Regions from separate parts of the Streptomyces sp. NPDC091412 genome, predicted to be linked through region 3. Evidence: riboswitches for the same ligand, from Rfam matches in the RefSeq annotation. Region 3 holds a riboswitch; each other region holds the start of a gene.
What was found. A riboswitch is a leader RNA that binds a small molecule or an ion and turns the genes downstream of it on or off. The one in region 3 is predicted to bind cyclic di-AMP.

Region 1: another riboswitch for cyclic di-AMP. It lies ahead of ACIQMV_RS30070 (transglycosylase family protein); the one in region 3 lies ahead of ACIQMV_RS07915 (M23 family metallopeptidase).
Region 2: another riboswitch for cyclic di-AMP. It lies ahead of ACIQMV_RS26130 (C40 family peptidase); the one in region 3 lies ahead of ACIQMV_RS07915 (M23 family metallopeptidase).

Annotation. Positions count from the first base shown of each region.
Region 1 covers NZ_JBIVTV010000016.1:136,132-143,228, forward strand. Annotated here, with positions in the region: gene ACIQMV_RS30065 (transglycosylase family protein) at 1-1,022, shown strand, start outside; cyclic di-AMP (ydaO/yuaA leader) riboswitch at 1,205-1,372, shown strand; gene ACIQMV_RS30070 (transglycosylase family protein) at 1,377-2,102, shown strand; gene eno (phosphopyruvate hydratase) at 2,350-3,636, shown strand; gene ACIQMV_RS30080 (septum formation initiator family protein) at 3,799-4,275, shown strand; gene ACIQMV_RS30085 (DUF501 domain-containing protein) at 4,301-4,906, shown strand; gene ACIQMV_RS30090 (exopolyphosphatase) at 4,903-5,844, shown strand; gene ACIQMV_RS30095 (NAD(P)/FAD-dependent oxidoreductase) at 6,285-7,097, shown strand, end outside.
Region 2 covers NZ_JBIVTV010000012.1:124,360-131,456, forward strand. Annotated here, with positions in the region: gene ACIQMV_RS26115 (ANTAR domain-containing protein) at 1-250, opposite strand, end outside; partial or broken gene ACIQMV_RS26120 (ATP-dependent Clp protease proteolytic subunit) at 434-1,069, shown strand; gene ACIQMV_RS26125 (hypothetical protein) at 1,077-1,325, shown strand; cyclic di-AMP (ydaO/yuaA leader) riboswitch at 1,725-1,938, shown strand; gene ACIQMV_RS26130 (C40 family peptidase) at 1,942-2,415, shown strand; gene ACIQMV_RS26135 (ATP-binding protein) at 2,474-2,929, opposite strand; gene ACIQMV_RS26140 (helix-turn-helix domain-containing protein) at 3,157-4,017, shown strand; gene ACIQMV_RS26145 (DUF397 domain-containing protein) at 4,052-4,282, shown strand; gene ACIQMV_RS26150 (8-amino-7-oxononanoate synthase) at 4,336-5,463, opposite strand; gene bioB (biotin synthase BioB) at 5,612-6,859, shown strand; gene ACIQMV_RS26160 (adenosylmethionine--8-amino-7-oxononanoate transaminase) at 6,852-7,097, shown strand, end outside.
Region 3 covers NZ_JBIVTV010000003.1:11,117-18,213, reverse strand. Annotated here, with positions in the region: gene ACIQMV_RS07925 (GNAT family N-acetyltransferase) at 1-2,171, opposite strand, end outside; gene ACIQMV_RS07920 (HPr family phosphocarrier protein) at 2,348-2,629, shown strand; gene ACIQMV_RS07915 (M23 family metallopeptidase) at 2,836-3,579, opposite strand; cyclic di-AMP (ydaO/yuaA leader) riboswitch at 3,592-3,752, opposite strand; gene ACIQMV_RS07910 (M16 family metallopeptidase) at 3,986-5,374, opposite strand; gene ACIQMV_RS07905 (M16 family metallopeptidase) at 5,371-6,744, opposite strand.

The DNA.
Region 1 (7,097 bases), on a different contig from region 3:
AGGCTCCGGCCCTCCTCGTCGCAGCCGGAGTGACCGGATCCGCCATCGCCATCCCGCTGATCGGCGCCGGCGGCGCCAGCGCGGCCGACGGCAACGCGTGGGACAAGGTGGCCAAGTGCGAGAGTGGCGGCGCCTGGAGCGCCGACACCGGTAATGGCTACTACGGCGGCCTCCAGTTGACGCAGGACGACTGGGAGAAGTACGGCGGCCTCGACTACGCCTCGAGCGCCGACCAGGCCAGCCGGTCCCAGCAGATATCCGTGGCCGAGAAGCTGCTCGCCGACAAGGGTCCCGGTGCCTGGCCGACGTGCGGGTTGCTCTCCGGACTCGGCAAGAAGTCCGGGGCGGCGAAGGTCGACACCGGCGTGGGTGATTCGTCCGGATCCTCCAGCTCCTCCGGAAAGTCCCTCACGGACGACCTCGGTCTGTCCGACTCGTCGCAGGCGTCGTCGGGCGATCCGTCCGGCTCGTCCGGTTCGTCCGGCTCGTCGGATGTCGACCCTGGTTCAATCGATCCCTCCGGCTCGTCGACCGCGCCCCCCGCCACGTCCTCCCCTTCGCCGTCCTCGCCCGCCAAGAAGGGCGAGCCGGCCGAGTCCGACGCGTCCTCCGATGCCGCGGCAGGCGGGTCGCAGTCGCCCGACGCCTCGCCCTCGGTCGCGCCGCAGCCGGGCTATACGGACAACTCGTGGCAGGTCGGCGGCACTTCGGCCCTGGTCGACACCGGCGCGCTCAGCGGTGGGCGTCACCGCGGCGGCAGTGCCGTCGAGGACCCGGCCGACAGCCACTCGGCCGCCTCCTCCGGCCGTCACGCCTCCCGCGGCGGCTCCGCGCGGGCCGTCGTCGCCGACTCCTACACCGTCCGCGCCGGCGACTCCCTCGAGTCCATCGCCGACTCCCTTGACGTTCCGGGCGGATGGGACGCGCTGTACGCGGCGAACAAGGGGGCGATCGGGTCCGACCCGAATCACATCTCTGCCGGTCAGACCCTGAATGTCCCTACCGAAACGCCCCAAAAGTAGGCGGAGTTCACGCCACGCTTCGCGCTGAATGTCCCATTCGGGGAAAGTGTGGGATGAGTCTCAGAAGCCCTGATCGTCTTTGGAATTCGGCGAAGCGCATGCCTACGGTCGTGACCGCTCGTCACCGCGAGCCCCGGCTGCCGCAACGCCGAATCCTGCCAGCGGCCGCACGGGAACAGTCGTCGCGTCAAGCGCCGTGGGCAGGAGCGGGGGACCCAAGGTAAGTGCCGCGCCGGGCAGTTGACCGGAGCGGCTAGGGGTGGAGCCGTGCCTCGTGTACGAGGCACGGCCGGGCAACTCAACCGGCCCGAACCCGACAGCTCACCTCGCAGGCGTCGGTGAGGGGATCCATCCATGCTGTTCTCCAGCAAGGGCAAGCATCGCCGTACGTCCAGGACCACCCGTGTCATCGCGCTCGCCGGTGTCGCCGGCGCCGCAGTCGCCGCCCCGCTGATGGCGGTCGGCGACGCCTCCGCCGCCACCGCCTCCGAGTGGGACGCGGTCGCCCAGTGCGAGTCCGGCGGCAACTGGTCCATCAACACCGGCAACGGCTTCTACGGCGGCCTCCAGTTCACCAACTCCACCTGGGCCGGGTACGGCGGCACCGCCTACGCGTCGCGCGCGGACCTGGCCTCCAAGTCGCAGCAGATAACCGTCGCCGAGAAGGTCCTCGCGGGCCAGGGCAAGGGTGCCTGGCCGGTCTGCGGCAAGGGCCTGTCCGGCGCCGCCTACACCGGCGGCGCCCCCTCGTCCTCGTCGTCGGCCTCGTCCTCGTCGTCGGCCTCGTCCTCGTCGTCGAGCGGCAGCTCCGCCAAGAGCACCACCACCCGCTCGACCGAGCAGCAGGCCGCCAACCGCTCCGCGACGCGTCCCGCCCCGAGCAGGACCGTCACCACGCCCACCGGCGAGAAGGTCAAGAAGGGTGACGGCGAGTACAAGGTGGTCGCCGGCGACACCCTCAGCTCCATCGCCGCCCAGCACGGCGTCCAGGGCGGCTGGAAGAAGCTGTTCGAGCTGAACAAGAACATCGTCGACAACGCCGACCTCATCTACCCGGGCCAGCAGCTCCACCTGAAGTAAGGGCCCGCACCGCCCTTCATGGGCCCCCGCCCCGGCGCGTTCCCCCTACGCGCGGGGGCGGGTTTTTTTCGTCTCCCGCACACCCGGCCGTTCCCGAACCTTCCCCGTCTCTTTGTTCCGAGCGGGAACAAAGGGTACCGTCACTCTGTCCACGAGGCGGTCGGTCGGCCGGTCGCCGCCCCGGGACGGTTAGGCTCTAGTCGCAAGGCTCACGCCCCGCACTTCCAGCGTCACATCCCAGAAGGAGATGCTCGTGCCGTCCATCGACGTCGTCGTAGCCCGGGAAATCCTGGACTCCCGAGGCAACCCCACGGTCGAGGTCGAGGTCGGCCTCGACGACGGCAGCACCGGTCGTGCCGCCGTCCCCTCCGGCGCCTCCACCGGTGCCTTCGAGGCCATCGAGCTCCGTGACGGCGACCCCAACCGCTACCAGGGCAAGGGCGTCGAGAAGGCTGTCCTCGCCGTGATCGAGCAGATCGGCCCGGAGCTCGTCGGCTACGACGCCACCGAGCAGCGTCTGATCGACCAGGCCATGTTCGACCTGGACGCCACCGACAACAAGGGCTCGCTGGGCGCCAACGCCATCCTCGGCGTCTCCCTCGCCGTCGCCCACGCCGCCTCCGAGGCCTCGGACCTCCCCCTCTTCCGCTACCTGGGCGGTCCGAACGCGCACCTGCTGCCGGTGCCGATGATGAACATCCTGAACGGCGGCTCGCACGCCGACTCCAACGTGGACATCCAGGAGTTCATGATCGCCCCGATCGGCGCGGAGTCCTTCTCCGAGGCCCTGCGCTGGGGCACCGAGGTCTACCACACGCTGAAGAAGGTCCTGAAGAGCAAGGGCCTGTCCACCGGCCTCGGCGACGAGGGCGGCTTCGCCCCGAACCTCGGCTCCAACCGCGAGGCCCTCGACCTCATCCTCGAGGCGATCAAGGAAGCCGGCTACGCCCCCGGCGAGCAGATCGCCCTCGCGCTCGACGTCGCCGCCTCCGAGTTCTACAAGGACGGCAAGTACGTCTTCGAGGGCAAGGAGCGCTCGGCGGCGGAGATGACCGAGTACTACGAGGAGCTGGTGGCCGCCTACCCGCTCGTCTCCATCGAGGACCCGCTGTTCGAGGACGACTGGGCCGGCTGGAAGGTCATCACCGACAAGCTCGGCGACAAGGTCCAGCTCGTCGGCGACGACCTGTTCGTCACCAACCCCGAGCGCCTCGCCCGCGGCATCGAGGACGGCGCCGCCAACGCGCTGCTCGTGAAGGTGAACCAGATCGGTTCGCTCACCGAGACCCTGGACGCCGTCGAGCTGGCCCAGCGCAGCGGCTTCAAGTGCATGATGTCCCACCGCTCCGGCGAGACCGAGGACGTCACGATCGCCGACCTGGCCGTCGCCACCAACTGCGGCCAGATCAAGACCGGCGCCCCGGCCCGCTCCGAGCGCGTCGCCAAGTACAACCAGCTGCTGCGCATCGAGGAGATCCTCGACGACGCCGCGGTGTACGCCGGCCGCTCGGCCTTCCCGCGCTTCAAGGGCTGAGCCGCTTCGAAGGCCGAGCCGTTCCGGGGGCCGAGGCGCCCCGGAGGCTGAGCCGCGAAGCGTAAGGCTTCGCCAGTCGCACGTACGTCCCCGTACCCGGTCCCGTACCGTGTCCGGGGACGTACGCACGTGTGTGCACGGGCACGAACGGGAGGCGGGACGATGGCCGTCAAGGACCGGGACCGGTTCTCCACCACGACCAGGATCAGGCTGCTCGGTGAGCAGACGGCGGCCCGTGTCTACCGTTCGCAGACCCGCCGCCAGGCCCGCCGCTCCCGTCTCACCGGCCGCGCGGCGCTGCTCGTGCTGGTGCTCTGCTCGATGGTGGTCGCCCTGGCGTACCCGATGCGGCAGTACGTCACCCAGCGCGCCGACATCGCCGACCTGCAACGGCAGAAGCAGCAGGCCCAGCAGCGGGTGGAACAACTGCGCGACCTCAAGGCACGCTGGCAGGACGACGCCTACGCCGAGCAGCAGATCCGGCGGCGGCTGCACTACGTGAAGCCCGGGGAGACCGGCTACGTCGTGGTCGACCCGGGCCCGGCCGAGCGGTCCCGCGCCGAGCGGGGGACGGCCCGCCGCCCCTGGTACGCCAACGTCTGGGACGGGGTCGACAAGTCCGACGCCTCCGACCAGTGAACTGACAGAGAGACATACGCAAGGCATGGAAACCCCACCGCCGCCCACCGAGCGCACCGAACCCACCGAGGCGGACGTCGAGGCCTTCAAGCAACAGCTCGGGCGGCCGCCGCGCGGGCTGCGCGCGATCGCGCACCGCTGCCCCTGCGGTCAGCCCGACGTCGTGGAGACGGCCCCGCGGCTGCCCGACGGCACGCCCTTCCCCACGCTGTACTACCTGACGTGCCCGCGCGCGGCCTCGGCCATCGGCACGCTGGAGGCCGACGGCGTGATGAAGGAGATGACGGAGCGGCTGGCCACCGACCCGGAGCTGGCGGCCGCGTACCGGGCCGCGCACGAGGACTACGTCCGGCGCCGGGACGAGATCGAGGCGCTGACGGGCTTCCCCAGCGCGGGCGGCATGCCGGACCGGGTGAAGTGCCTGCACGTCCTGGTCGCCCACTCGCTGGCCGCCGGGCCGGGCGTGAACCCGCTCGGTGACGAGGCGATCGCGATGCTGCCCGAATGGTGGCGCAAGGGCCCGTGCGTGACGCCCGCGGCGCCGTCGTCGGGCGAGGGGCGGCAGGCCGGGGCCTCCGAGGACGGCGGGTTCGCCGCCGGGCCCGTCGGGACCGAGGAGGACCGCGCATGACCCGGGTCGCCGCCGTCGACTGCGGTACGAACTCCATCCGTCTGCTGGTCGCGGACGCCGACCCGGCGACGGGGGAACTGCTCGAGCTGGACCGGCGCATGACCATCGTGCGGCTCGGCCAGGGCGTGGACCGCACCGGCCGGCTCGCCCCCGAGGCGCTGGAGCGCACCTTCGCGGCCTGCCGGGAGTACGCCGAGGCCATCAAGGAGCACGGCGCCGAGCGGCTGCGTTTCGTGGCCACCTCCGCCTCCCGGGACGCCGAGAACCGGGACGAGTTCGTGCGCGGGGTGATGGACATCCTCGGCGTCGAGCCCGAGGTGATCTCCGGTGATCAGGAGGCGGAGTTCTCCTTCACCGGTGCGACGAAGGAGCTGACGGGCCGTGCGGACCTCGCCCGGCCCTTCCTGGTGGTGGACATCGGCGGCGGTTCGACCGAGTTCGTCGTGGGCGACGACCACGTCCGCGCGGCGCGCTCGGTGGACGTGGGCTGCGTCCGCATGACGGAACGTCATCTGGTGCGGGACGGGGTGGTCACGGACCCGCCGACCGAGGAGCAGATCGCCGCCATACGGGCCGACATCGAGGCCGCGCTCGACCTCGCCGAGGAAACGGTCCCGCTGCGCGAGGCGCACACCCTGGTGGGGCTGGCCGGCTCGGTGACGACGGTGTCGGCGATCGCGCAGGGGCTGCCCGCGTACGACTCGGCGGCCATCCACCACTCCCGCGTCTCCCGCGAGCGCGTCCGTGAGATCAGCGACCGCCTGCTGCACTCCACGCACGCCGAGCGCGCGGCGATCCCCTCCATGCACCCGGGCCGTGTCGACGTCATCGGCGCGGGCGCCCTGGTCCTGCTGGCGATCATGGAGCGCATCGGCGCGCGGGAGGTCGTCGTCAGCGAGCACGACATCCTCGACGGCATCGCGTGGTCCGTGGCGTAGGCTCGTCGGCCCTGGTTCTACTGGCCGGTAGCATCCGGTTGAGCAGTCCGGATACCGTGTGAGCGCACCCGGGGGGCCGCCGGACATCCCCCGGTGACGCTCCGCCAGGAAAACTTCGTGAAGTTCTTCACAAGGAATTCGGCCCTGTCAAGGGCCGAAAGGGCCTCCGGCGGCCTTTTCGGGGTCTCAGCAGGCAGAAGACCGTGCTCGGGTGAGCGTCGGGAAGCGGTTCCGGAAGGGCCGCGGGGCCCCTCCGCGGGGGACCTTTTTCGGTCAGAGGAGCAGCTCACGCGGCCTTGACAACGGTCCGAACCGGACGGCGGCCGCCGGTCGCCGCCAGGGCCTGGCGAGCGGGGGGCGCGCAGTCTAGCACAGGGCCTGCCCAACCTTGTGAAGGGGCGCACGAGCGACCCCCCTGAGGCGGGTGGATACTCGATGCCATGAGCACCACGGAGCGTCCCAGGATCCTCGTAGTAGGCGGTGGGTACGTAGGCCTGTACGCAGCTCGGCGCATCCTCAAGAAGATGCGCTACGGAGAGGCGACCGTCACGGTCGTCGACCCCCGTTCGTACATGACCTACCAGCCCTTCCTCCCCGAAGCCGCAGCCGGCAGCATCTCCCCCCGGCACGTCGTCGTCCCGCTGCGACGCGTGCTGCCCAAGGCGGAGGTCCTCACCGGCCGGGTCACCACCATCGACCAGGACCGGAAGGTCGCCACGATCGCCCCGCTGGTCGGCGAGGCGTACGAGCTGCCCTTCGACTACCTCGTCATCGCGATGGGCGCGGTCTCCCGCACCTTCCCGATCCCGGGCCTTGCCGAGCAGGGCATCGGCATGAAGGGCATCGAGGAGTCCATCGGCCTGCGCAACCACGTCCTGGAGCAGCTCGACAAGGCCGACTCCACCACGGACGAGGAGATCCGCCGCAAGGCGCTCACCTTCGTCTTCATCGGCGGTGGCTTCGCCGGCGCCGAGACCATCGGTGAGGTCGAGGACATGGCCCGGGACGCGGCCAAGTACTACAACAACGTGTCCCGCGAGGACATGCGCTTCGTCCTCGTCGACGCCGCCGACAAGATCCTCCCCGAGGTCGGCCCGAAGCTCGGCCAGTACGGCAAGGAGCACCTCGAGGGCCGCGGTGTGGAGGTCTACCTCTCCACCTCCATGGAGTCCTGCGTCGACGGCCACGTGGTGCTGAAGAACGGCCTCGAGGTCGACTCCAACACGATCGTGTGGACCGCGGGCGTCAAGCCC
Region 2 (7,097 bases), on a different contig from region 3:
CGTGCTCGGCCACCGTGCGCAGCTTGGTGTTCGACCGCTGGGAGACCTCCCGCAGGACCTGCCAGGCGTCCTCGGGCGGGATCCGCCCGAAGGTCACCACGGCGCCGATCGCCTGGTCGATCACGGCGTGCGAGGTCAGGGCCCGCTGGAGCTGATCGATCTCCTGGTGCAGCCGCTCGCGCTCCAGCACCAGATCTGCGGCGGAGAGCGGCGGGAAAGGGTGCCGCTCGGACATCGCGAAGAACACCATGGCCAGTCCCCTGGGTCGTCGAGCACCCGCGCTTCCAGCTTCACCCCGCAGGAGACCGTGCACGACCCGGGACCGTTCCCGCACCCGGCCCGGGAAAGCCCTCGGCGAGTAATGCACGTCCTGTACATTTCTTACGGAGCCCCCTCCGGCCGGATCCGGCGCCGCCGCATGGAGGGGTGTGCCATGACGCGGCCGTCCGCCCGCTACGTCCTGCCGGAGTTCACCGAGATCACCAGCGCCGGCCGGCGCTCCCTGGATCCGTACGCGAAACCGCTCGAGGAGCGGATCGCCCTCCTCGGCACACCGATCGACGACACCGCGGCGAACGACGTGATCGCGCAGTTCGTCCACCTGGAGCACCGGACGCCCGGACGGGACATCTCGCTCTGCATCAACTCGCCCGGCGGCTCGTTCTAGCACGACGCCGGCCGTCCACGACACGATGCGGTACGTGTGCTGGACGTGGAGACGATCCGACTGGGCCAGGCCGTCGCGTCCGCGGCGGCGCTGCCGGCCGCGGGCACCCCGGGCAAGCGGTACGCGCCGCCCGGCGCCCGCGTGGTCCTGCGGCAGCCGTCACCGCCCGAGCCGGTCGGGGGCCAGGCGTCCGACCTGGCGGTCCAGGCGGACGAGCTGACGCGGATGCGCGCCCGCCTGGAGGAGCTGCTCGCGCGGAGCACCGGGCGGTCCGTGCGGCAGGTGCGGACCGACCTGGAGCGGGAGCAGGTGCTGGACGCGCAAGAGGCCCTGACATATGGACTGATTGACCGAATCCTCCCGAACCGCGGAGCCACGCGCACCGCGCCGGACGCGGGGTGAGCCGCCGATGCCGCCACCCGAGCCGCCACCCCTGCCGGCGCCGACCCGCGCCGAGGCGGAGCTGATCGACCGTCACCTGGAGCCGGCCGACCTGCTGGGCCGCGTCAACCCGGGACGGCCCGGAGACACCTACCGGGCCCCGAGGGCCGCCCAGGCGCTCGCCGGCAGGGCGGTGGAGCTGCGCGGCACCCGGGCACTGATGCACCGGCGGGGCGAGACCGAGCCGCACGCGGACACTCCGGCCCGGGCTCTGTGAGTGCTGGACGGCGAGCGGCGCACGGCCCGTGTCACCCTTCCCCCCGACTGCGGAAGTTGACGTCGTCCACAGCCGCGGTCTCGGCGGGAAAAGGGGCCCATCTGTCTGGACACGGGGTGAAATCGCCCCGAATGACCGACCGCCTTTCGGTGTAGGTTCAGCTCCTTTTTCGGGACCGCCGCAGTCGCGCAACACGCCTCCACGGATGGCGGAATGAGGTGCTCCGCTGCTGGTCCGGGGGTCGTCGCGGGCGGGGGCAACCGTTCGATCGCGAGGGTGTCCACCCGAACGGGCGCGTGGTGAGTAACAACACAAACACGCGGTTCCATTGGGATTTTCGGACATCCGTAGGTGAAGATCCCTGTCTGACGACAAGCCCCCGCCACAACGGCGGGGCGGTCCGGGCGGACGCCGAGTCCTGCCGCCGCCCGGATGACCGGTCGACAGGAGTGGATCGGCAGGAGTGGAGGACCCAAGCACGACGGGTCGCCGGAACGGTCACGCCATGGCCGGTCCGAGCAGCCCTTGGGGTGAAGCCGCGACAACGCGGCCGGGCAACTTCGCCAGCCCGAATCCGACAGGTCATCCTTCACAGGCGGCTGACGAAGGGTTGCGCATGACTGCGCTCAATCGTGTCCCGTCGCTGATGGCCCGGGCCGGCACGGCCTCGGCCCTGACCCTGGCCGCCGTGGGCGGCTCGATCGTGGTCCCGGGTGTGGCCTCCGAGGCCTCGGCCGTGACCACCGCGAACACGGCGCTGCGGATCGCGGCGTCCAAGCAGGGGTCGCCCTACCAGTGGGGCGCCACGGGGCCGCGGAGGTTCGACTGCTCCGGGCTCACGCTGTACTCGTTCAAGAGGGCGGGCAAGAAGCTGCCCCGCACGGCCGCACAGCAGTACAACAACAGCCGGCACATCTCCGCGGGCAGCCGCCGAGCCGGGGATCTGGTGTTCTTCCACTCGGGCTCGCGCGTCTACCACGTGGGCATCTACGCCGGCAAGGGCAAGATCTGGCACGCTCCGAAGACCGGGGACGTGGTGAAGCTCCAGAAGATCTGGACGAAGAGCGTCTGGTACGGCCGGGTGAGCTGACCCGGCCGCAGTGCGGTGCCGTGCGGTGGCGGAGCTTCGACGTCGCCACCGCACGTTCCTACGGTTCCTGACCCGCGGCAGTCACGGGGCGGGCGGGAACCGTCCACGGAAGTTCGATGCAGACCGTCTTGCCGCCCTCCCGGGTCGGCCGCACGGTCAGTCTGCCGCCGCACTCGGCGGTGAGCCACCGGATGATCACCATGCCCCGGCCGTTGTCCTGCTGGACAGCGGCCGGCAGGCGTTTCGGGAACCGGGGGTGGCTGTCGGTGACCCCGATGCGCAGTCGTTCGTCACGCACGAGGACGAGGTCCACCGTGAAGGTGGGTGACTGCCCCAAAGTGTGCTGTACGGCGTTGGTGGCGAGTTCGGACACGATGAGCCGGACCGTCTCGGCGGTGTCCGTGGACGGCGGCAGGCCCCACTCCGCGAGCGTGCCGGCCACATAGGCACGGGCCGCACAGACCGAGGCGGGATCGCTCGGCAGAGTGACGGATGCTTCCAGATGGTCTGCCATGGCGAGGTCGTCCCTTTCCCACGGGGCCGGAGTCCGACAATTGGCGGATGGTTCGAGTACGGTCCCGCACTGGTGCTTCGCCGTCAGACTGCCATCACCTCTCCGGTCTCGGTGGCGATCCACCGAGATATGCATATATCTGTCGCTCGATGCGGTGAACTCTGCGACGGCAGACCGTATCCGGAGCGGGTCGCGTGGAGCGTTCAGAGGGAGCGAGGGAGTAGCCCATGCAGCACGGTCCCGAGGTGCGCCGCCGGAAGCTGGGCGCCGAACTGCGCGCGCTGCGCACCGGCGCGGGTCTCACCAGCGGTGAGGCGGCCCGCCTGGTCGGCTGGCACCAGTCGAAGGTCAGCCGGATCGAGACCGGCACCAGCGGGGTGAAACCGGCCGACGTGCGCTCGCTCCTGGACGCGTACGCGGTCCACGACACCCAGCTGCGCGAGCTGCTCCTGGTGCTCGCGGGGCTGGACGACGGCGGCGACCGGCACCACTGGTGGCACGCCTATCGCGGAGTGCTGCCGCCGACCTATCGGGACTTCATCAGCCTGGAGTCGCAGGCGAGCAGGATGCGCACCCTGGAGACCTCGGTCGTTCCCGGACTGCTCCAGACACCCGAGTACGCCCGCGCGGTCACCCGGGCCGCGGTGGACGGGCTCGACGAGGACCGGCTGGACGCGCTGGTGGAGGTGCGGCTGGCCCGCCAGGACGTGCTGCGCTCGCGACCGCCGCTGGAGCTCGACGCGGTGCTGGACGAGGCGGTGCTGCGCAGGGAGGTGGGCGGGCCCGAGGTCATGAGGCGGCAGCTGGAGCGGCTGACGGAGGCGGCCCGGCTGCCCCAAGTACGGCTCCAGGTGTTGCCGTTCGCCGCCGGCGCGCACATCGGGATCACCGGCCCTTTCGTTATCTTCTCGTTTTCGAACACTTCCGATCTGAACGTGGTGGTTCTCGACCACTTGACGAGTAGCCTCCACCTCGAGCGGAAAGAAGACCTAGAGGCCTACGCCGAGGCCTTCGACACCCTGCGGATCCACGCCCTCTCGCCCGAGGACTCGTTGGACTTCATCGCCGGGATACGCCAGACCCCCTGACGGCGCACAACCGCGTACCGCGTAAGGAGGCCCCATGTCCACTCCGCCTCGGCACGTACCTTCCACCACCGATCTGCACGGCGTGCGCTGGCTGCGCAGCAGCTACAGCACGGGAGCCAACAACTGCGTCGAGACGGCCCGGCCCGCCACGGGACCGTGGGCCGGGCTGCTCGCCGTGCGCGACTCCAAGGCCCCGGCCGGTCCCGCGCTGCTCTTCTCCCCCGCGAGCTGGGCAGGCTTCACGGCCGCGGCACACCGCACCTGACGGACAATCCGGTCATATCCACACCTGGTGGTGCCCGGCCGTGTCACGCCGACTCATGGTCGTGTTCCACCGATCACCCGTACAGCGCGTTCGATCTGCGCCCCGGAGAGGTCCGCGCGGGCGGTCAGCCTCAGCCGTGAGATGCCGTCGGGCACGGAAGGAGGACGGAAACAGCCCACGGCCAGCCCGGCCGCCCGGCAGTCGGCCGCCCATCGCACGGCCCGCTCCGGGGACGGCGCGCGCACCGAGACCACCGCGGCGTCCGGACGCACCGCCTCCAGGCCCGCGGCGGTCAGGCGTGCGTGGAGTTCGGCCGCCACGGCACGCGCGCGTGCCGCCCGCTCCGGCTCGCGGCGCAGCAGTCGCAGCGCCGCGAGGGCGGCACCCGCGGCCGCGGGCGCGAGACCGGTGTCGAAAATGAACGTCCGGGCCGCGTTGACCAGGTGGTCGATCACCCGCCCGGGCCCGAGGACGACTCCGCCCTGGCTGCCGAGCGACTTCGACAGCGTGGCCGTGGCGACCACGTCGTCGGCGCCCGCCAGCCCGGCCGCGTGCGCGGCGCCGCGGCCGCCCGCGCCCAGGACGCCCAGCCCGTGGGCGTCGTCGACGACGAGACCGGCGCCGTGCTCCCGGCAGACCGCTGCGAACTCCGCCAGCGGGGCCGCGTCGCCGTCGACCGAGAACACCGTGTCCGACACGAGTACGGCCGGGCCCTCGTGCGTTCCGAGCGCCTTGCGCACGGCGTCCGGGTCGGCGTGCGCGACGACCTGTGTCGTGCCCCGGGCCAGCCGGCAGCCGTCGATGAGCGAGGCGTGGTTGCCCGCGTCGGAGACGACGAGCGAGCCGTGCGGCGCGAGCGCGGTGACCGCGGCCAGGTTCGCGGCGTATCCGGAGGAGAAGACCAGCGCCGCCTCGAAACCGCAGAATCCGGCCAGTTCGCGCTCCAGTTCGGCATGGAGTTCGGTGGTGCCGGTGACCAGCCGGGAGCCGGTGGAGCCGCCGCCCCAGGTACGCGCCGCGGCCGCGGCCCCCTCGGTCACCTCCGGATGGCGGGCCAGCCCCAGGTAGTCGTTGCCCGCGAGGTCGAGCAGCGGCGAGTCGGCGGGGCGGGGCCGCAGGGTCCGTACGAGTCCGGCCCGGCGACGTGCGTCCGCCTGCTCCTCGATCCAGCCGAACGCCATGGGTCCTCCGGGGCTTTTGTAGGCAGTGGACAGACCCTAGCGGCAGGGCCGGCCGCCCATGATGTGGCAATACCCACATGTCGATGCGCCCGTCGTTGTGCGGAGTCTCCTTGGCCGCGGACCGGGCCGTAGGACAGGATCAGCTCTCATGAACCTGCTGAACACGCTGGTGGACAAGGGGCTTCGGCGCGAGTCGCCGACCCGCGAGGAAGCTCTGGCCGTACTGGCCACCTCCGACGACGACCTGCTCGACGTGGTGGCCGCGGCAGGGAAGGTGCGCCGCCACTGGTTCGGCCGGCGGGTGAAACTCAACTATCTCGTCAACCTCAAGTCGGGCCTGTGCCCCGAGGACTGCTCCTACTGCTCCCAGCGGCTCGGATCGAAGGCGGACATCCTCAAGTACACCTGGCTCAAGCCCGACGACGCCTCCAGGGCCGCCGCGGCGGGGCTGGCGGGCGGCGCGAAGCGGGTCTGCCTGGTGGCCAGCGGGCGCGGTCCGACCGACCGTGACGTGGACCGGGTCTCCGACACCATCAAGGCGATCAAGGAGCAGAACGAGGGCGTCGAGGTGTGCGCCTGCCTCGGTCTGCTCTCCGACGGCCAGGCCGAACGGCTGCGCGAGGCCGGGGCCGACGCCTACAACCACAACCTCAACACCTCCGAGGCGACGTACGGCGACATCACCACCACCCACACCTACGCCGACCGGGTGGACACGGTGCACAAGGCGCACGCGGCCGGGCTGTCCGCCTGCTCCGGGCTCATCGCCGGGATGGGCGAGAGTGACGAGGACCTGGTCGACGTGGTCTTCTCGCTGCGCGAGCTGGACCCGGACTCCGTTCCGGTGAACTTCCTGATCCCGTTCGAGGGCACACCGCTCGCCAAGGAGTGGAACCTGACCCCGCAGCGCTGCCTGCGGATCCTGGCGATGGTCCGGTTCGTCTGTCCCGACGTGGAGGTGCGGATCGCGGGCGGCCGCGAGGTGCACCTGCGCACCATGCAGCCCCTCGCGCTGCACCTGGCCAACTCGATCTTCCTCGGCGACTACCTGACCAGCGAGGGCCAGGCGGGCAGGGCCGACCTGGAGATGATCGCGGACGCCGGGTTCGAGGTGGAGGGCGCCGACCAGGTGACGCTGCCCGAGCACCGGGTGGCGGCCGGGGGCGGGTGCGGGTCCCACGGCGGCACGGGGTGCGGGTCCCACGAAGGCTCGGGATGCGGATCGCACGAGGGGCCGGGGTGCGGATCGCACCAGGGTGGCGGGGTCTGCGGTCCCGCCGCGGCACCGGCGGAGGAACCGGCATCGGCACCGGCCGCGACGGGCAACGAGCCGCGCACGGATCTCGTCTCCGTACGCCGCCGGGGCGCCGGAACGGACCTCGCGCCCAATGCCTGAACCGCACACCACGCCCGGCCCGGGCGTGCCCGAGCTGCTGGACCTCGACCGGCGGCACGTGTGGCACCCGTACGGACCCATGCCCGGCCGCCACGAACCGCTCGTCGTGGAGTCGGCGAGCGGGGTACGGCTGCGACTCGCGGACGGCTCGGGCGAACTGGTCGACGGCATGTCGTCGTGGTGGGCGGCGATCCACGGCTACAACCACCCGGTGCTGAACGAGGCCGCCCGGGGTCAG
Region 3 (7,097 bases):
GCCGATGCCGATGCCGGCGCCGGGCCGGTGGCGTGGCCAGGACCGGGGGCATGCCCAGGAGCGCCGGCGTGCCCCTGGCCGGGGGCGTAAGCCGGACCTGGGGCGTGACCCGGACCTCGCCCGGGTCCTGTGCACGCCTTCGGACCGGTGCCGGTCTCCGGGTTCGGGTCGGCCAGGGAAGCCCCGCCCGCACCAGCGGGGGAAGCCCCGACCGCCTGGTGACCCGGACCCGCCGGGGCGGGCCGGGGTGTCGTGGGAGGGGGCAGCAGCGGGGTCGCCCCCGGATGGGGACCCGGGCCGGGTGGCGGGGCCGTGCTGGTGGCGGCGGAGAGGGCTTCCGCCAGGCCGCCGAACTCGACGTGCACGACCAGGACCGGCTTGCCGGGGACCTCCTGCGCGGCCGAGCGCAGTGCCTCGGCCAGGGCCGCGTTCTCGGCGGCCCCCTCCCCCAGCGCCGGTATCAGCGTGACGACCACCGCGTCGGTGGTCTCGTCGGCGAGCGCCCGGGACAGCGCGACCCGGAAGTCCTCCGCCGAGGCCCCCGTCGTCAGGTCCCGCGGCGGCTGGGGGCGCAGCCCCTCCGCGAGACAGCGGTCGTAGGTCAGCACTCCCAGCGACTCGGAGTTGCCGAGGATCGCCACCCGCGGCCCCGGCGGCAGCGGCTGCCGGGCGAGCAGCAGGCCGGTGTCGACCAGTTCGGTGATGGTGTCGACCCGGATCACGCCGGCCTGCCGGAGCAGCGCGGACACCGTCGCGTGCGGCAGCCGCGTCGCCCGTACCGCGTGCCCCTGCGGGGCGGAGCCCGCGCTCTGCACCACGACCAGCGGCTTCACCGCCGCCGTACGCCGGGCCAGGCGGGTGAACTTGCGCGGATTGCCGATGGACTCCAGGTACATCAGGGCGACGTCGGTGTCGGGGTCGTCGTACCAGAACTGCATGACGTCGTTGCCGGAGACGTCCGCCCTGTTGCCGGCCGACACGAAGGTCGACACGCCCGTGACCCCGGTGACCCCGCCGCCGCGCCGGTGCAGCCGGGACAGCAGGGCGATGCCGATGGCCCCGGACTGGGCGAACAGCCCGATGCGGCCGGGCCGGGGCAGCTCGGGGGCGAGCGAGGCGTTCAGCCGGACGTCCGGCGAGGTGTTGATGATCCCGAAGGTGTTGGGCCCGATGATCCGCATGCCGTACGTGCGCGCCTGCCGCACCAGGGCGCGCTGCCGCTCACGTCCCTCGGGGCCGCTCTCCGCGTAGCCCGCGGAGATCACGACGAGCCCCTGCACCCCGTGCTCGCCGCACTCGGTGACGGCGTCCGGGACGCGCTCGGCCGGCACGGCGACGACGGCGAGGTCCACGGGCCCGTCGATGTCCCGCACCGAGCGGTGGGCGGGCACCCCGTCGATCTCCTGGCAGTCCTCGCCGAAGGCCCGGTTCACGGCGTGGAGCCGGCCCGTGAACCCGGCGTCGCGGATGTTGTCGAGGATGCTGCGGCCCACGCCGCCGCGCGTGCGGCCCACTCCGATGACGGCGACCGAGCCGGGCACCAGGAGCCGCCGTACCGACCGCCCCTCGGCCCGCTGCTCCCGTGCGCGCTGCACGGCCAGCGAGCGGTCGGTCGGCTCGATGTCGAACTCCAGGTGTACGACGCCGTCCTCGAAGCTGCGCTTCTGGATGTACCCGGCGTCCGTGAACACCTTGATCATCTTGGTGTTGGCCGGAAGCACCTCGGCGGTGAAGCGCCGGATGCCGCGCTCACGGGCGACGGCCGCGATGTGCTCCAGGAGCGCGGAGGCGACCCCGCGTCCCTGGTGGGCGTCCTGCACCAGGAAGGCGACCTCGGCCTCGTCGGAGGGCGCCGAGGCGGGCATGCCGTCCGCGCCGATGCGGTCGTAGCGTACGGTGGCGATGAACTCGCCGCCGACCGTGGCCGCGAGTCCCACCCGATCCACGAAGTCGTGGTGCGTGAAGCGGTGGACGTCCTTCGCGGAGAGGCGCGGGTAGGGCGCGAAGAAGCGGTAATACTTGGATTCGTCCGACACCTGTTCGTAGAAGCTGACCAGACGGCCGGCGTCATCGGCGGTGATGGGGCGGATCCGTGCGGTGCCGCCGTCGCGCAGCACCACGTCGGCCTCCCAGTGGGCGGGGTACTCGTGCCGGTCCGGCGAGGTCTGCATGGGGCCCAGCGTACGGCTCGCGTCCGACACCGGCGCGAGGCAGTCTGTGGAGGACACACGTCGGACCGAGGCCGCGGTCCGACGCCACCCGGAGCGGGGCACACCCCCGCTCCGGGCTCGCTCCACGTGTGGAAAACTGGTCTAGACAACCCTGATCACCCGAAGGGCAGCAACACATGGCTGAGCGCCGCGTCAACGTCGGCTGGGCCGAGGGCCTCCACGCCCGCCCCGCCTCCATCTTCGTCCGGGCCGCCACGGCCGCAGGCATCCCCGTGACGATCGCCAAGGCCGACGGGACGCCCGTCAACGCGGCCTCCATGCTGGCCGTGCTCGGCCTCGGCGCCGAGGGCGGCGAAGAGGTCGTCCTGGCCTCCGACGCCGATGGCGCGGACGCCGCGCTGGACCGGCTGGCCAAGCTGGTCGCCGAGGGGCTCGGGGAGCTTCCCGAGACCGTCTGACCGGCAGGTCCGGTCCAGCGCCCAAGCCGTGCCGCCCGGTCCGGGTGGCACGGCTTCGCCGTGCCCGGCGGGCCCCGGAACACCGGAACACCGGAACACGGGAACACGGGAACGGAACACGGCCGGGAATACCGGAAGCCCCGGCTCGGGAGCCGGGGCTTCGGGAGTGTCGCGTGGCGCGCCGCGCGGTGCGCAGACGCGGCGGGTCAGACGCTGACGCCGTGCTTGCGGAGGTAGGCCACGGGGTCGACGTCGGAGCCGTAGTCCGGGGACGTACGGGCCTCGAAGTGCAGGTGCGGTCCGGTGACGTTGCCGGTCGCGCCGGACAGGCCGATCCGCTGGCCCGGGATGACCTGCTGGCCCACCGAGACCCCGATGGACGACAGGTGCCCGTACTGGGTGTACATGCCGTCGGCCATCCTGATCACGACCTGGTTGCCGTACGCCCCGCCCCAGCCGGTCTCGACGACGGTGCCGATGCCGACCGCGTGGACGGTGGTGCCGCTGGCGGCGTGGAAGTCGATGCCGGTGTGGGTGCCGGAGGACCACAGGGAGCCGCCGGTGCGGTAGCCGGTCGATATGTAGGAGTCGAGGATCGGCGTCACGAAGGCGTTGAGACGCTCGCGCTCTGCCTCACGGGCGGCGCGCGCCTTGGCCTCGCGCTCCTCCGCGGCCTTCTTGCGCGCGGCCTCCTCGGCCTGCTTGCGCGCGGCGGCCCTGTGCTGGGCGACGGCCTGGGCGTCGATCTTCTCGGCGACACTGTCGCCCATGGTGACGACCGGGGTGAGGCCGGTGTCCTCGGGCGCGGGGGCCTCCGCGGCGAGGGCCGGGGCGGCGAGGGTGCCGATGACGCCGGTGGTGGCCAGGGCCGCGACGCCCGCCGCGCGGGCGGTGGTGCGGTGCATCCGGCTCGGCCGGCGGTGCTTCCCGGCGGCGCGGGTGAACGCCATGGAGACGTGGGTCCTTTCCTTCCCTGTCGCCTACCGGGTTAGCTGACGGGTTCGGAGCAGGAAGGTCTCCTACGGCCCCCTCGCGGCATGCGCGGGTGTCCGATTCACCCCAGGGACGGTGGGTCCCCGGCTCCCCTGGCTCACGCCGTACGGGGACTCGGCGATGACTGTCCGGTGCCGCGGACGCGGCGCACTGCCCGACGAACAGCCGCACCGACGCTAAACGGGGCCGCTTTCAATTCCCAAACGGATCAGAAGTTTTGTAGCGCATACCACAGGGCAGACAGGCAACCTCCCCCTCAATTCGGACATCGTGGGGCCCTGGTGACGCTTCGGTCACCAGGGCCCCACGTGCGCGTGTGCCGTTCGTCGCGCGTGCGACGGCGGCGGCAACGAGGTGGTACCTCTACTCGGCCGCGACGACGGTGACCCGGCCGGCGCCCAGGGCCTCGACCGGCTCCCTGATCTGCGCCGCGTCACCGACGAGGACCGTCACCAGCCGGTCCACCGGGAACGCGTTGACGACGGCCGCGGTCGCCTCCACCGTGCCGGTCGCGGCGAGCTGCTGATAGAGCGTCGCCTGGTAGTCGTCGGGCAGGTGCTGCTCGACCTGGTCGGCGAGCGTGCCGGCCACGGCGGCGGCCGTCTCGTACTTCAGCGGCGCCACGCCGACGAGGTTCTGCACGGCGACGTCCCGCTCGGCGTCGGTGAGGCCCTCGGCGGCGAGCTTGCGCAGCACCGTGAACAGGTCGTCCAGGGCCGGGCCGGTGTTCGGGGTGTCGACCGAGCCGCTGATGGCGAGCATCGCGGCGCCCGACCCGTCGGGGGCCGAGCGCAGCACCTGGCCGAACGCCCGCACCCCGTAGGTGTAGCCCTTCTCCTCGCGCAGGACGCGGTCCAGGCGGGAGGTGAGGGTGCCGCCGAGGCAGTAGGTGCCGAGCACCTGGGCGCTCCACACGCGGTCGTGCCGGTCGGGGCCGATCCGGCCGATGAGCAGCTGCGTCTGCACGGCGCCGCGCCGGTCCACGATGACCACGCGGCCGGTGTCGTCGGCGGTCACCGGCGGCACGGGCCGCGGCTTGGCGGGCGAACCGGTCCAGGCGCCCAGGGTCCGGTCCAGCAGCTCGTCGAGGTCGACGCCGGTGAGGTCGCCGACGACCACGGCGGTGGCCGTGGCCGGGCGCACGTGCCGGGCGTAGAAGGAGCGGACGGCCGCGGAGTCGATGGTGACGACCGTCTCCTCGGTGCCCTGGCGCGGACGCGACATGCGCGAGCCGGCCGGGAAGAGCTCCTTGGACAGCTCCTTGGCGGCGCGGCGGGCCGGGTTGGCCAGCTCGTGCGGGATCTCGTCGAGCCGGTTGCGCACCAGCCGCTCGACCTCGGAGTCGGCGAACGCGGGCGCCCTGAGGGCGTCGGACAGCAGGCCGAGCCCCTTGGCCAGACGGGAGGCCGGGACCTCCAGGCTCAGCCGTACGCCGGGGTGGTCGGCGTGCGCGTCGAGGGTGGCGCCCGCGCGCTCCAGCTCGGCGGCGAACTCCTCGGCGGAGTGCTTGTCGGTGCCCTCGGAGAAGGCCCGCGCCATGATCGTGGCGACGCCGTCCAGGCCGGCCGGCTCCGCCTCCAGGGGCGCGTCCAGCAGCACCTCCACGGCGACGACCTGCTGGCCGGGGCGGTGACAGCGCAGCACCGTCAGGCCGTTGTCCAGCGTCCCGCGCTCGGGCGCGGGGAACGCCCACGGCTTGGCCGCGCCGGCCCGGGGCTGGGGGTGGAACTCCATCGTGGCGAGCTCGGTCACTTCGCCGCCTCCTCGGTCTCGTCGGTGGCCGCGGCGTCCGCGTCCCGGTCGTCGTCCTGCACGTCGGCGGCGGTCGGCTCGTAGACGAGCACCGCGCGGTTGTCGGGGCGCAGGCGGGACTCGGCGGCCTCCTGGACCTCCTCGGGCGTCACCTCCAGGACGCGCTTGACCGCGGTCAGGGCGAGCTGCGGGTCGCCGAACAGGACGGCGTAGCGGCACAGTTCGTCGGCGCGGCCGGCGACCGTGCCGAGACGGTCCAGCCACTCGCGCTCCAGTTGGGCCTGGGCGCGCTCCATCTCCTCGGCCGTCGGGCCCTGTTCGGCGAACCGGGCGAGCTCCTCGTCGATGGCCGACTCGATGACGGGGACCTCGACGTCGCCGGAGGTCTTCACGTCCAGCCAGCCCAAGGAGGGCGCGCCGGCCAGCCGCAGCAGTCCGAAGCCGGCCGCGACGGCCGTACGGTCGCGGCGCACCAGCCGGTTGTAGAGCCGGGAGGACTCGCCGCCGCCGAGGATGGTGAGCGCCAGGTCGGCCGCGTCGCACGCGCGCGTGCCGTCGTGCGGGAGCCGGTAGGCGGCCATCAGGGCGCGGGCCGGGACCTCCTCCTCGACGACCTCGCGCAGCTGCCCGCCGATGACCTCGGGCAGGGAGCCGTCGCGGGGCTCGGGCTTGCCGTCGTGGGACGGGATGGAGCCGAAGTACTTCTCGATCCAGGCGAGCGTCTGCTGCGGGTCGATGTCACCGACGACCGACAGGACGGCGTTGTTGGGCGCGTAGTACGTGCGGAAGAACGCGCGCGCGTCCTCCAGGGTGGCCGCGTCCAGGTCCGCCATCGACCCGATCGGCGTGTGATGGTACGGGTGGCCCTCCGGGTAGGCGAGGGCGGTCAGCCGCTCGAAGGCGGTGCCGTAGGGGACGTTGTCGTAACGCTGGCGGCGCTCGTTCTTGACGACGTCCCGCTGGTTCTCCATGGACTCGTCGTCCAGGGCCGCGAGCAGCGAGCCCATGCGGTCGGCCTCCAGCCAGAGGGCGAGCTCCAGCTGGTGGGCGGGCATGGTCTCGAAGTAGTTGGTGCGCTCGAAGCTGGTGGTGCCGTTGAGCGAGCCGCCCGCGCCCTGCACCAGCTCGAAGTGGCCGTTGCCCTTGACCTGGGCGGAGCCCTGGAACATCAGGTGCTCGAAAAGGTGAGCCAGGCCTGTACGCCCCTTGACCTCGTGGCGCGAGCCGACGTCGTACCAGAGGCACACCGCCGCGACCGGGGTCAGGTGGTCCTCGGAGAGCACCACGCGCAGGCCGTTGGCCAGGCGGTGCTCGGTCGCTGTCAGGCCGCCGGAGTCTGCCTCGGCTGCGGCCGTGTGACCCATGGGCATGTACGTCCCTTCGATCGCGTGGGCGGTCTGCGAACCGCCCTTTTCCTACCGGTCCTGCCACTGTATGCAAGCGTGTGGATCCCTGGCGAAGTTCCCACGACCCGTACGCCGAGAGCGAGACGGAAAGCCACGCGCCACGGCGGCAGGGCAGCAGAGCGGGATGTGAAGGGGCTTCGCACGCGCCACAGAAGCACCACCGCCCTCAGGGACCACGGGACGGACAAGGGCGCGGCAGCCGACGGCAGGAGGGCCCCCGGAGGCGGGACGGGATCGCGGAACGGCCCTGTGGGGACGGGGCGTGGTCCGCGTTGTCGGTCGCGCGGTCCACAATGGTCCGCGTCAGATCCCGTCAC